2 regions of the Kluyvera sichuanensis genome follow, and region 2 is predicted to be linked to the other one. Evidence: predicted binding sites of a transcription regulator. Region 2 holds the regulator's gene; the other holds the start of a gene.
The links. Region 2 encodes Fur, which represses iron uptake genes when iron is present. Its sites were predicted from a motif close to ATAATAATGAGAACNACTATCAA; they were not measured.
Positions count from the first base shown of each region.

Region 1: the regulator Fur is predicted to act here: its motif matches at 2,608-2,630, upstream of AB2B48_RS11605 (Nramp family divalent metal transporter).

Region 1 is NZ_CP162271.1:2,370,065-2,377,563, forward strand. It holds gene mgrA (L-glyceraldehyde 3-phosphate reductase) at 1-831, shown strand, start outside; gene AB2B48_RS11600 (DUF2502 domain-containing protein) at 957-1,268, shown strand; gene AB2B48_RS11605 (Nramp family divalent metal transporter) at 1,335-2,567, opposite strand; gene AB2B48_RS11610 (NupC/NupG family nucleoside CNT transporter) at 2,903-4,105, shown strand; gene AB2B48_RS11615 (EAL domain-containing protein) at 4,156-6,348, opposite strand; tRNA gene AB2B48_RS11620 (tRNA-Ala) at 6,534-6,609, opposite strand; tRNA gene AB2B48_RS11625 (tRNA-Ala) at 6,649-6,724, opposite strand; gene AB2B48_RS11630 (YfeC-like transcriptional regulator) at 6,941-7,297, shown strand; gene AB2B48_RS11635 (YfeC-like transcriptional regulator) at 7,307-7,499, shown strand, end outside.
Region 2 is NZ_CP162271.1:96,054-103,552, forward strand. It holds gene glnS (glutamine--tRNA ligase) at 1-767, shown strand, start outside; gene AB2B48_RS00470 (hypothetical protein) at 1,084-2,016, shown strand; gene AB2B48_RS00475 (hypothetical protein) at 2,009-2,572, shown strand; gene AB2B48_RS00480 (chitoporin ChiP) at 3,032-4,450, shown strand; gene chiQ (ChiQ/YbfN family lipoprotein) at 4,500-4,835, shown strand; gene fur (ferric iron uptake transcriptional regulator) at 4,948-5,400, opposite strand; gene fldA (flavodoxin FldA) at 5,692-6,222, opposite strand; gene ybfE (LexA regulated protein) at 6,373-6,666, opposite strand; gene ybfF (esterase) at 6,796-7,499, opposite strand, start outside.

The DNA.
Region 1 (7,499 bases), 2.3 Mb from region 2:
ATCACCCATTTCGACTTAGCGAACAACTACGGGCCGCCTCCAGGCTCTGCTGAAAGCAACTTTGGCCGCATCCTGCGGGAAGATTTCCTGCCCTACCGCGATGAGCTGATTATCTCCAGCAAAGCCGGTTATACCATGTGGGACGGGCCGTATGGCGACTGGGGTTCACGTAAATATCTGATTTCAAGCCTCGATCAGAGCCTGAAGCGGATGGGGCTTGAGTACGTCGATATTTTCTATCACCACCGCCCGGACCCGGAAACGCCGCTGCAGGAAACCATGCGTGCGTTGGATCATATCGTGCGTCAGGGCAAGGCCCTGTACATCGGGCTTTCCAACTACCCGGCCGAACTGGCAAGTCAGGCTATTGCGATGCTGAACGACCTCGGTACACCGTGTCTTATTCACCAGCCGAAGTATTCAATGCTTGAGCGAAGCCCTGAAAATGGCCTGCTTCAGGTACTCCAGCAGGAAGGCGTCGGCTGTATCGCCTTCTCACCGTTAGCGGGCGGGCAACTGACCGATCGTTACCTGCACGGCATTCCGGCAGACTCCCGTGCCGCTAGCGGCAGCATCTTCCTGAAGCCAGAGCAGTTGACCGACGGCAAGCTGGAAGCCGTACGCCAGCTTAACGCTATCGCAGAGCAGCGTGGTCAGAAGCTATCGCAGATGGCGCTGGCGTGGGTTTTACGCCAACAGGCGGTGACGTCGGTATTGATTGGTGCCAGCAAAACCGCGCAGCTTGATGATGCAGTGGGCATGCTGAGCAATCGGCATTTCAGCGCTGAGGAAAGCGAAACCATCGATAGTATTCTGCGCAGTATAAAATAACGGCGACTTTAGCAAAAAGTGCTCTCTCCTGACGATTTAAGAGTTACCCCAATAATCGCGGTATTTACCGAATTGTAATATTGCGTTAACAGGCCTTACAGGCCACGATCGTATAGGAGAGAAGTATGTTCAGGTCACTGATTCTGGCGGCAGTGTTGATGGCATCGGCCCCGATGTTCGCGAATGCTGGTGAAATCACCCTGCTGCCGTCCGTAAAATTACAAATTGGCGATCGCGATAATTACGGTAATTACTGGGACGGCGGTCGCTGGCGCGATCGTGATTACTGGCATCGTAACTGGTATCACCGCGATAACGGCTGGCACCGCGGTTGGGATAACCGCAAAGCCTATGAGCGCGGCTATCGTGAAGGCTGGAGCGACCGCGACGATCATCGCGGACGCGGGCGCGGTCATGGACACGGGCATCATCACTGATATTTTCCCGGAGTTGCTGCTCTTGTCCGGGCTACACATCAAAAGTAGCCCGGACAAGCGGGTTTATTACATCAACGTTCCCAGCAGCAACCACCCATTCAACGCCACCACAATCGCCACAATCACCCAGCCAATCCGTTTAATCCACAGCGTGTTGACCAGTTCGCCCATCAACTGACGATTGCTGGTGAAAATCAGCAGCGGCACCAGCGCCAGCGCGATGCCGAAGCTTAGCAACACCTGGCTCATCACCAGAATACGCGTTGGGTCGAGCCCCATCAGAATCACAATAAATGACGGCAGCATCGTCACCGCACGACGGAACCACAGCGGAATGTGGAAGCGAATAAAGCCCTGCATTACCACCTGACCTGCCAGCGTCCCAACCACCGTGGAGGAGAGTCCCGCCGCCACCAGACTCAGGCCGAAGATGGTTGCTGCCGCATGGCTCAGCAACGGTTCGAGGGTGAGATACGCTTCATCAAGGTCGGCAATGCCGGTGTGACCGTGGAAGTGGAACGCCGCGGCCGCCGTCGCCATCATCGCCAGGTTCACAAAACCGGCAATGGTCATGGCGATCGCCACATCCCAGCGCGTGGCGTGATAGCGCTCTTTGGCGCTGCCGCCATGCAGATGCTGAGTCAGAGATGAGTGCAGATAAATAACGTGCGGCATGATAGTCGCACCCAGCACGCCCGCCGCGAGGAACACCGCTTCGGAGTTAGGCAGCGACGGAATAATCATCCCTTTCGCGAGCGGTGCCATCTGTGGCTGGGAAAAAACCAGCTCAACGATATAGGCCGCTGCCACAAATAGCAGCAGGCCGCCAATCACTTTTTCCAGCGGCTTTTGCCCACGGCGCTGCAACATCAGAATCAGGTAGGTGGCAACCCCCGTCAGCACCGCCCCTTGCAGCAGCGAAACGCCGAGGATCAGCTTAAAGCCGATTGCCGCCCCGATAAATTCTGCCAGATCGGTTGCCATAGCGATAATTTCCGCCTGCACCCAGTAAAACCAGACCACCGGGCGCGGATAATGGTCGCGAATCTGCTCCGCCAGGTTTTTTCCCGTGGCGATACCGAGCTTCGCGGACAGCACCTGAATCAGCATCGCCATCAGGTTCGCCCAGACGACAACCCACAGCAACTGATAGCCGAAGCTCGCCCCTGCCTGAATGTTGGTGGCAAAGTTGCCGGGATCGATATAGCCGATGGCGGCAATAAATGCGGGCCCCATCAGCGCTAGCCGCATACGGCGCGCTGCACGACCGGTGTTACTCTCAACGCGACTGTTTGTCATGGTCTGCCTCAAAAACATAGCCTTTGCTATGTTTCAGGCTAACAGAATGCGAATGATTATCAAGTTCATTTGTAAAAGATGATAATGATTGCTCTGATAGCCGGAATCAATCGCCAGACTGGAGGTTGCGGGGGTTTGGTGTACGCTTAAGATGAGAGTAGTACAACAAAGGAACTTTTCATACATTTACTTAACATCACAAAAATGTATCTTTGATCACTAATTTTGAGTTTGCTCACAGGAACTAAATATAGTGGGATGGAGATCTCGTTTTATTTAATGATGTTACATAGAATGTGCAAGAAAATTTAACCCGTCTCATGTTTGGAGCAAATATGGACCGCGTCTTGCATTTTGTTCTCGCGCTCGTTGTGGTAGGGATCCTGGCCTTGCTGGTCAGCACCAACCGCAAACAGATTCGCATTCGTTATGTTATTCAATTACTTGTCATTGAAGTTTTACTGGCATGGTTCTTCCTGAACTCTGACATTGGTCTGGGCTTCGTACGCGGCTTTGCCGAAATGTTCGAAAAACTGCTTGGTTTTGCGAACAACGGGACCGACTTCGTCTTCGGCAGCATGAACGATAAAGGTCTGGCCTTCTTCTTCCTGAAGGTGCTCTGCCCTATCGTCTTCATCTCCGCGCTGATCGGTATTCTGCAGCATATCCGTATTCTGCCGATTATCATTCGTGCGATTGGTACCGTGCTGTCTAAAATCAACGGCATGGGTAAACTGGAATCTTTCAACGCCGTCAGCTCCCTGATTCTGGGCCAGTCTGAAAACTTCATCGCTTATAAAGATATCCTCGGCAAAATGTCCCGTAACCGCATGTACACCATGTCGGCCACGGCGATGTCTACCGTTTCCATGTCTATCGTGGGCGCCTACATGACCATGCTGGAGCCGAAGTTCGTTGTTGCGGCGCTGGTACTGAACATGTTCAGCACCTTTATCGTTCTGTCGCTGATCAACCCGTACCGCGTGGATGCTAGCGAAGAGAACATTCAAATGTCTAACCTGCACGAAGGACAGAGCTTCTTCGAAATGCTGGGTGAATACATTCTGGCAGGCTTCAAAGTTGCGATTATCGTTGCGGCAATGCTGATCGGCTTTATCGCCCTGATCGCCGCGCTGAACGCCCTGTTCGCGACCGTTACCGGTTGGTTCGGCTACAGCATCTCCTTCCAGGGCATTCTGGGTTATATCTTCTATCCTGTTGCATGGGTTATGGGTGTACCGGCAAGCGAATCCCTGCAGGTGGGTAGTATCATGGCGACCAAACTGGTTTCTAACGAATTCGTTGCCATGATGGATCTGCAGAAAGTCGCCGCTGAACTCTCCCCTCGCGCAGTTGGTATCATCTCCGTATTCCTGGTTTCCTTCGCTAACTTCTCTTCTATCGGTATCATCGCTGGCGCGATTAAAGGCCTGAACGAAGAGCAGGGTAACGTGGTTTCCCGCTTCGGTCTGAAGCTGGTGTACGGTTCTACGCTGGTGAGCGTTCTGTCTGCTTCTATCGCGGCACTGGTTCTGTAATCTACCCGCATTAAAAAAGGGCCTGTAACGTTGTTACAGGCCCTTTTTATTTATGACTCGGTCTGGTAGCCAATATCGCAAAGCGGTCTTGGCTTATCAATGAGATACCCCTGCATATAGTCCACACCTAGCTCCATTAGCAGCGCCTGCTGCGCCTCGGTCTCGACATATTCCGCCACAACCTCCAGATCCTGCATCTCCGCCAGTTCGCAGATGGAACGAATGATCATCGCATCCATTGGGTTAGTGAGCACGTCACGCACAAACGCGCCGTCAATCTTGATGATATCGGCCTCAAGACGCTTCAGGCGCTCATAGTTGGCGTAGCCAGTACCGAAGTCATCAATCGCAATCTGGCAACCGAATTCCCGCAGTCTATTGAGGTTCTGAATGCTGATATCCGAGTTCGAAAACGCCTGTTCTTCGGTAATTTCAATAATGATGCGCTGAACCTTAACCCGATAGCGTCGGAACAGCGCGATGATTTCGGCAGCACTCTCTTTGTGCATCAACGTGTAGGGCATCAGGTTGACGGAAAAACGCTGTCCTGGAAACGCCGGCAGCGAGCGGAACAGGTTTTCCAACACCTGCATGTCGAAGCGTTTGCTCAGGTTGAACTGCGTCAGGATGGGGATAAATTTATCCGGCATCACCATGCCGTTGGCATCCACCAGTCGGCTAAGGATTTCATAGTAGCCTTCGCCCGATGGCTTTCTGATAGGCTGCGCGTAGAGGACAAAGTTGTCCCACTCCAGCGCGCTTTTAATACGGTTGAGGAGCACAACGCGGTCGCCGGTTTCGTCATAGGCTTCCACCTGGCCGTTATCCAGTTGCAGTATCTGGCTCTCTTCACCGGCCTGTTCTGCCAGCCAGCTAAGCTGCCCAAGCGTATGGTAGAGATTGTCGTCCTGCGTACACACCCTGCCCCACGAAATACCGTATTCCAGCGTCAACAACGTGTTATTCCAGCGAATATCCTGACGGCGCAGAAAATCCACCAGATGGTTAAGCCTCGCTTCCGTTTCCGGGCCGTTCAGCACCAGCAGTAGTTCGTTGCCCGGCAACTGGAAGAGTTTCTCATTGTTATCGAGCTTAGGCTGCAGCACCTGAGTGATACTGCGCTTGCACTGAATACGCATCATCATGCCGTAGTGGCGGCTGAGGAAGTCCAGGTTTTTGATGTGCAGGCAGCAGACGCTAGTGACGCCCGGCGCCTTCATATAATCCTCCAGCGCACGCAGGTTAGGCAGCCCGGTCAACGGATCAATCATGGCCTGCTCGTGCCATTTCTGCTTCAGATGCTTGCTGCGATGGTAGATTTGCAGCATGTACTGCAGACAGACGGTAAACGAGATCAGCGCCGATAGGATAAATGAGAGCGAGTACTGAGTTTGAATGCCGTGTAGGAAATTTTTGTTGTACATCACCAGCACAAAGGCGGACAGCGTCCAACTTATCATGATCAACGGATACGACAGCTGGCTGATACCGAAGGCGAAAAAGATAAAGATGATGGGGACGAGATAACCGGCAAAGTAGCTGTCGCCGAACGGCGCACAGAGGAAAAACAGCATGCAAACCAACGCGAAGATCCAGGCGATAACGAAGCATTTGCCCCTTAACCCCGTATAGCCCGCAATGTTTTTACGCCAGAATACTCTGGCATAGCGGGTGTTCAGGCACATCCGCAATGGATAATAAAACAGTTTAGTAAATATTAAGGATGCGCAAACCAGTCCTTGAATATCAACAATCGCATAAATAACGGATGTTACATTAAAATAGCTAAACATTTCGACGGGAACAATGGTCAATTCTCCCGCGATATACATCATAATCTTAGCTAATATTGGCGCGATGAACCCGAGCCAAAAAATACGTAAGCCAATATGATGAATATCCAAACCATGTCGCCAACGTCGACCCAGCATGGAATATAAAATAAAGCTGGAAATGCAGACGGCGGTCAACTGACAGAACAGTAATATTAATGAATCAAAAGGCGAAAGGTGCAGCTGCCAGTAGTTAGTGGCGATAAAGCCCAGCGCCAGAGGCAGCACGGCATGGCGGCCAAACAGCATCATCAGCGCAATCATTACGCTCAGCGGTAACCATGCCAGATATACAGAATGACCATCATAAAACGCGGTCGGAGAGATATATCGAGAAACAGGAATCATCGTCAGGCTAATAATCAATGCCAGGACGAATTTCCTTATTGGGGTGCTCCGTTGCACAGTCATGCGTATCTGCCGATATCCTTTATCGTACGTAGAGTGACTGCTTAAATATTATTGATAGTTATTATTCGAAGCAAACCGAGTTGAGTAAATCCTGATCTACGCATGCTTTTTATAATATAAATGCTGTTTTTTTGTTCATACGCATAAAACAAAAAACCCCCGCCATAGGCGAGGGTTTCGAATTTTGGTGGAGCTAAGCGGGATCGAACCGCTGACCTCTTGCATGCCATGCAAGCGCTCTCCCAGCTGAGCTATAGCCCCACATTTTCTTTACGTTCCAAACCTGATGGGAGCAGGATTTGGTGGAGCTAAGCGGGATCGAACCGCTGACCTCTTGCATGCCATGCAAGCGCTCTCCCAGCTGAGCTATAGCCCCAACGTAAAGCTGTCGTGTTGACGGGCGGCATAATATGAATTCCCTAACACAGTGTCAACGGCAAAATAGGCGAAATAGTTCTAATCGCTGAAAAAGCAGGCAAACGCGCCATATTGCTCGCCTCCTCGCAGGTTGGAGTTAAACCTGTCACGTTTTCTCATAAAACGATGCTATAACATGGACATGTAATTCCCACACTGCGACTCAGGAAATTGTATGCTCAAGGAACGAATGACGCCGGAGGAGATTGCTCATCTGACGGGATACAGCCGACAAACCATCAACAAATGGGTGCGTAAAGAGGGCTGGAAAACGTCACCCCGTCCCGGCGTTCAGGGAGGAAAAGCCCGTCTGGTACACGTTAACGACGAAGTCATGGAATTCATCCATAGCGCCCAGCGCGCCTCTGAGTCTTCGGCTCCCTATGCGGTGAACGGTAGCGACAATCCTTTCCACACGCTGCTGCTGACGCTGGTTGATGAAATGACCGAGGCCGAGCAGAAACAGCTCACGTCACTGCTGCTACGGGAAGGGATTAGCGGTTTATTGCAACGTTTAGGAATTCGCGGTTAAACACTGTCTATGAAAAAACTTCCCGCAAAAATGTCCACGGAAGAGCTGGCTGAGATGCTGGGGATGACCCGGCAGACTATCAACCGTTGGATTCGTGAAAAAGAGTGGCATACCGAACCGATGCCCGGCATTAAAGGCGGCCGCGCACGGCTTATCTTTATTACCGATGAGGTGATGGATTTTCTGGTGAATACGCCGGCTT
Region 2 (7,499 bases):
GTCGTCGTGGTTACACCGCCGCGTCTATCCGTGAGTTCTGTAAGCGCATCGGCGTGACCAAGCAGGACAACACCATTGAGATGGCTTCCCTGGAATCCTGCATTCGTGAAGATCTCAACGAAAACGCGCCGCGCGCGATGGCGGTTATCGACCCGGTTAAACTGGTTATCGAAAACTACCCGCAGGGCGAAAGCGAGCTGGTGACCATGCCTAACCATCCGAGCAAACCGGAAATGGGCAGCCGTGAAGTGCCGTTTAGCGCGGAGATCTGGATCGACCGCGCGGACTTCCGTGAAGAAGCCAACAAGCAGTACAAGCGTCTGGTGATGGGTAAAGAAGTTCGTCTGCGTAACGCCTACGTGGTGAAAGCAGAGCGCGTGGAGAAAGATGCGGAAGGCAATATCACCACCATCTTCTGTTCCTACGATGCGGATACTCTGAGCAAAGATCCGGCCGATGGTCGTAAAGTGAAGGGCGTGATTCACTGGGTGAGCGCGGCACATGCGCTGCCGGTTGAAATTCGTCTGTATGACCGTCTCTTCAGCGTGCCGAATCCAGGCGCCGCAGAAGACTTCCTGTCGGTGATGAACCCAGAGTCACTGGTTATCAAGCAGGGCTACGCTGAGCCGTCTCTGCAGGCTGCTGAGGCCGGTAAAGCATTCCAGTTCGAGCGTGAGGGTTACTTCTGCCTCGACAGTCGTTATACCACCGCTGAGAAGCTGGTCTTTAACCGCACCGTCGGTCTGCGTGATACCTGGGTAGGTTGATTCCTTTCCCTGATAAAAACGCCGCGCTTGCGGCGTTTTTTTTGGCCTGGATAAAGTCTGTTATCGTTTTGGCCTTAGCATCAGAACCTCTTATCCTGGGTACGGTTAAAACAGTGTGATGAATAACTTTTTCGCTAATGACCGGGTGATTAATTATCTCTGATGATAGGTCTGAAAACGGAGATGAATTGGTATGTACTTAATAGACAGATAGGGATATAAGCGAATAAACGTTTCCCTGCTGTTATCCTGAACCATATTCAATAATATATTAAGGTGAGTAAATAAGCGCAAATTATAATTTAATGGGATTAATATGCTAAATATTAAAGGACTAACCTATAGCACTTCAGGTATTTTTGTGGCATTCCGTTTTCGATACCGCCCTCATGCTCGACTGAAACACCTGCTTTATTTTATTGGGATCGCATGTACTACGGTAGTCACACCGCCTCTTTATGCTGAATCACTTAATACAGGGACTGATGATGACGCCCTGCCGGCGATGACCTGGGATGAACTGGAGAGGCAACGTCCCGCCAATAGCTTTAACATGGTTTACGCTGAAGATAAACAGATATGCCAGACCGTCCTCAATGCACTGAATGAACAGGGTTATGACCCGGAGGTCTATCACTCCTCACCTGATATCTACCATCCACTCCCTGAATTACTCCTGCAAACCCGTCTCAATCTGCCACGCAAACTCCTGGGAACGCATATTTTTCGCACCGAGGAGTATGAAATAAATTACACCGATAAAACGGGAATGCAGCAGAAGGATTACTGGTATCGATTTATAGGCCAGGGCTATGATGAACTTGCGTTGGGCCATGAAGTGAAGGAAAGCTATACGGTACATCATACGGTTCCATATACTGATTTTATTCAATTCCGTTGGGAGGCCTTTCCACTAACCCAATCGACGTGTGGTGACTGTGTATTCGGTCTGGAAGAAGCGCGTCGGTATGATTATTGGAAGAATGAGACATTTAACCAATGGACTTATGATGCTGTGGATAATAAATCTCATACTTTTAGCTATTTTGATGAGATTATAACGGTTAATAAAGAATATTTTATCCTCTCTACGCTATCTTATCCTGAACAAGATAAACCGCTACGTGTTGTAGCTAGTCCATTAAATCGTATGCGGACTTTTCAGCAATGGGTTTATGGGGAAAGATCGACTCTTGGTATTTGTTTTATGAAATCCAGGTTTATACTTCAGGGGTTTAAAAATGAATAAATTATCCTTAATGGTTAGCAAACATAAAGTAAAAATGGTGTTTTTAGTTTTTATAGCATGCGTTATATTAATTGCTCTTCAGGGAATATACCAAGGGGAGAAAAAATTTGCCATCAGGGAACGTAGGGCGGTAGAGGAAGTTATCAAGAGTTTTGTTACTAATAGAGATAAGCAAATAGAAATTTCACATGATATTTTGTCTATTTATCCATGGCCTAAGCTTGGTGATTATTTTATTCATGATGCTACAGCGTATAAAGATAAATTAAAAAAGAAATATACAAATGGCAATTATTTTATGTTAGTGCTTTATCGTTCTGTCAATGAATTTAACCGTGAGAATCCAGATTGCTGTGAGACCACTACCGTGAACAATAGTGATAATTGTTTTCCCGGTGAATTAGATTGGGTGGGTGATGATGGCCCATATACCTGCGTATTTTTTAGAGCCAGGATTCGCTACTTTGATGAAAACCATGCTTATAGTGAAACGTCGAATGGGCTTACCACAGGAGTGATTGTTGATAAAAAGGGGAAAGTCATTGCGTGGTATTAGATGATGGTCACGAGATAATCCTATGACCTGGTCCCATGGTCAGCTTGCTGGGGTGTGCATGGAGGCACTCAGCACCGGGTAAGCGTCTCGGCAAACGTTGCCTTACTTAGTTTCGCGAAGCGAATTAATGCAATTATTCTACCTCTAAGTATCCCACGCTTTTAATCCCGCTTGTTACAAAAGTCTAATGTAAACGGTCTCATTCACACTTTTCTCAGGCCCGGCAAGGCTTGGCGCGGAGATGTTGCAGTAACGCACTCTGTTACAAACGGAAACCAAATATGTGCGCTTTGTCATAATCCTGCACTCTCGTTGCGGAAAAGGATTGATAATTCGCGTCGCGAAAAATAGTCTGTAGGTGTAGTGAAACACAATTTTTTAGCAGTACCTTTTTATCAGTTTTATTTTTTTGCCTTCTGCTTTGCAGCGGCATTTTTAAAAGTCAAAGAGGATATAACTATGCGTACGTTTAGTGGCAAACGTAGTACGCTGGCGCTGGCTATCGCCGGTGTGACAGCAATGTCAGGCTTTATGATGACTCCGGAAGCAAAGGCAGAAGGCTTCATCGACGATTCTACAATGACCGGTGGTATCTATTACTGGCAGCGTGAGCGTGACCGTAAAGATGTAAATGACAACGGTAAATATAAAACCAACCTTTCCCACTCCACCTGGAACGCCAACCTCGACTTCCAGTCTGGCTATGCGGCTGACATGTTCGGTATTGATATTGCGGCGTTTACCGCGATTGAAATGGCAGAGAATAACGGTAGTGCTCACCCGAACGAAATTGCCTTCTCCGCGAGCAATAAAGCATACGATGAAGATTGGTCTGGCGATAAAAGCGGTATCAGCCTTTATAAAGCGGCAGCTAAATTTAAATATGGTCCTACCTGGGCACGTGCTGGTTATATCCAGCCAACCGGTCAAACGCTGCTGGCTCCGCACTGGAGCTTTATGCCTGGCACCTATCAGGGTGCTGAAGCCGGCGCTAACTTCGACTACGGTGATGCTGGCGCGCTGAGCTTCTCGTACATGTGGACCGATCAGTACAAGGCTCCGTGGCACCTGGAAATGGATAATTTTTACCAGGGCGACCGTAAAAAGAAAGTGGATTATTTACACTCTCTGGGCCTGAAGTATGACTTCAAAAACGATCTGGTGCTTGAAGCTGCTTTTGGCCAGGCTCAGGGATATATGGACCAGTATTTTGCTAAGGCATCCTATAAATTTGATGTCGTGGGTAATCCATTAACCACCAGCTATCAGTTCTATGGCGCACATGACAAAGTCAGCGACCAAAAAAATCTGACAACGGCAGATGATGTTGCGCTGGCTAACGACCTTTACGATGGAATGGCATGGTTACAGGCATTAACCTTCGGCTACAAAGTCGGTCAGGTTGATTTACGCCTGGAAGGCACCTGGGTGCGTGCAGAAGGTAACCAGGGTTACTTCCTGCAGCGTATGACTCCTACCTATGCATCGTCTAACGGTCGTCTGGATATCTGGTGGGATAACCGTTCTGACTTCAACGCCAACGGCGAAAAAGCGGTATTCTTCGGCGCCATGTACGACTTAAGTAATTGGGACCTGCCGGGTTGGTCCGTCGGGGCATCATATGTCTACGGCTGGGATGCTAAACCAAGCTCTGCTGAAATCTACGATCAAAGCCAGCGTCTGAAAGAATCCTCGTACAGCCTTGATGCTGCCTATGTTGTACAGGATGGCCGTGCGAAAGGAACGATGTTCAAACTGCACTTCACCCAGTATGACAATCACTCCAATCTTAATATGGGCGATGCAGGTTACAACAACATGTTCCAGGATGAGCGTGACGTGAAATTCATGGTTATCGCACCGTTCACTATTTTCTGATGCTAACGCGGCAGGGGGAGACCTCTGCCGCTGTTAAGAGGCTCATCGTATGAAAAAATTGATTATTATTGCGCTGATGGCTGCTGGATTAACCGCCTGTGCCCAATCTCCTGCACCGAAGGAAGATAGCAAGCTTAAGGATGCTTACAGCGCCTGTATTAACACCGCAGAAGGCAATCCGGATAAAATTCAGGCCTGCCAGAGCGTGCTGAATGTGCTGAAGCAAGAGAAAACGCACGAGCAGTTCGCGAATCAGGAAAGCGTGCGCGTCATTGATTACCAGAAATGTATTAACGCCAGAAAAATGGGCAATGACGAAGCGGTAGCGAAAAACTGCGATAAGATTTGGCAGGAAATTCGCAGTAACAACGCGCCACAGAAATAAGTTCACGTTGATTACCAATAACCGCTGCTTGCAGCGGTTTTTTTATGGCTATCGTAAAAGCAGGGCATAAAAAAACCAGCGCTTAGGCTGGTTTTCGAGAAGCGCGGTACGCTTATTTTGCTACCGCGTCATGTGCGTGTTCATCTTCACGGCAGTCGCCTTCAGCGCAGTGACCATAAAGATAAAGACTGTGGTTCGTTAAGCGGATACCGTGCTTCGATGCGATTTCACGCTGACGAGCTTCAATGGAATCATCGCTGAACTCGATCACTTTGCCGCAGTCGAGGCAGATCAGGTGATCGTGGTGATGCTGCTGGGTCAGTTCAAAAACGGATTTACCGCCTTCAAAATTGTGACGGGTCACGATACCAGCGTCATCGAACTGGTTCAGTACGCGGTAAACCGTGGCTAAACCAATCTCTTCACCCATGTCGATCAGGCGTTTGTATAAGTCTTCCGCGCTGACATGGTGGTTATCCGGTTCCTGAAGGACTTCCAGAATCTTTAACCGTGGAAGTGTGACTTTCAGGCCAGCCTTCTTTAATGCGGTGTTATTGTCAGTCATGCGGAATCTGTCCTGTTGCTAAACGATTAACTTCCATCAGCGAAAGTATCACAGAGAATGCACCCGAATTAATGCGTCTCATTATAGAATGACCCTATTGAAATGAAAACAGCAAGAGCCGGGTAAACTAAGCTTTCAAAAACGAGGCTTCACCGACAAACTGGCGATGAGACCGCGCTAAATCAGAAGATATTGTACAGGTATGCGCTCAAAAGTTAAAAAATTGTAGCTATTATTTTAATTGCTTTTACCTATTAATGCGGCACGATTTATCATCGTGCCGCAGGATAATCAGGCGTTTTTGATCTCATCCAGGTGCAGCTCTTCTGCAACCTGCTTGACCCATTTCTCAACGCGCTCGGCGGTCAGTTCTGGCTGACGGTCTTCGTCGATAGCCAGACCCACAAAGTGGTCGTCATCCGCCAGACCTTTGGATGCTTCGAAATGGTAGCCCGCGGTCGGCCAGTGGCCGACGATGGTTGCGCCACGCGGCTCAATGATGTCGCGGATGGTGCCCAGTGCGTCACAGAAGTATTCCGCGTAGTCTTCCTGGTCGCCGCAGCCAAACAGCGCAACCAGTTTACCGTTGAAGTCCACTTCTTCCAGCGTAGGGAAGAAATCATCCCAGTCGCACTGTGCTTCACCGTAGTACCAGGTTGGGATACCCAGCAGCAGAATATCGAATGCTTCCAGATCTTCCTTGCTGCTCTTGGCAATGTCGTGAACGTCAGCGACATCTTTACCAAGCTGTTTTTGAATCATTTTTGCGATATTTTCGGTGTTTCCGGTATCGCTACCGAAAAAGATGCCAACGATTGCCATGAGTAAAATAACCTCTTGAAACTTAATGATATGGTGGTGGCTCATTGCCCACAGATAAGGGCAATCATAGCAGAACAGAGAGGTGCGCGGAAACCGCTATCGTGCCGGACTGCACACTCTGCTACATGAAAGCGTATTTTGGGGGATTTTTCAGACTTTCCCCTGTCCGTGCAGCTGGGCCAGTTGGCTCATCAGAATCTCTTCAATGAGTTCACTCCGGCTCATATCACGGGCAGTCGCCAGCTCGTTGAGTGCATCAACGGCTTCGTTATTCAGCTTCAGCTCCACGCGCTTCAGACCGCGCACTTTGTCGCGTTTTAACTGATTACGCTTATTAATGCGCAGCTGTTCGTCACGCGAAAGCGGATTGGTTTTTGGTCTTCCCGGCCGACGCTCATTTGCGAACAAATCTAAGGTCGTACGGTCCGTTTGTTCTTTTGCCATGGTTCTGAGTGACTTCGGGGAAACAAGCTACCGGGCGGTACCCGGTGCAGACAGCGCGCAATCATACATCAGTGGGGCCCACACGCCAACGACCACGGCCATTCTGGCGCGCGGTCGATGCATTTTTAATCACTCGGCGAGATAACGGCGAATGGCTCGCAGCACCGCTTCCGGTTTTTCGGCGTGAACCCAGTGACCCGCGCCGGCGATAACGTGCGCTTTTGCCTGCGGGAACTGAGCCAGCAGCGCGTCACGATAGGCTTCGGTCACATAGGGTGAATTGCCACCGGGAATGAATAGGGCAGGGTGGTCCCAGGCCGGAATGGTCTCCCAACCAACGATATGCGGGTATTGCTCCCACAGCACCGGTACGTTAAAACGCCAGGCACCATCGACAAAGGATTTCAGCAGGAACTGAATCACGCCTTCTTCTTTAAGGTACTCGCGCATTACCGTCGCGGCCTGCTGACGGGTGGCGACGCCAGCGTTGGTGACTGCATTAATAGCTGCAAAAATCTCATCGTGACGGCGGACCTGGTAATCGACCGGGGCAATATCAATCGCCACCAGTCGGTCGATGCGTTCAGGGGCCAGCGCGGTGAGCGCCATCACCGCTTTACCGCCCATGGAATGGCCGATAACCGTTGCTTTTTCAATGCCGTTAGCATCGAGCGTATCGAGCAGATCCTGAGCCATAGCGGGGTAGGTCATCTCATCGGCGCGCGGTGAGAGACCGTGGTTACGCATGTCTACCTGGAGGATATCGTGGTCGGTGACCAGGTCGCGGGCCAGGATGCCCAGATTATCCAGGCTACCAAACAGGCCGTGGACGA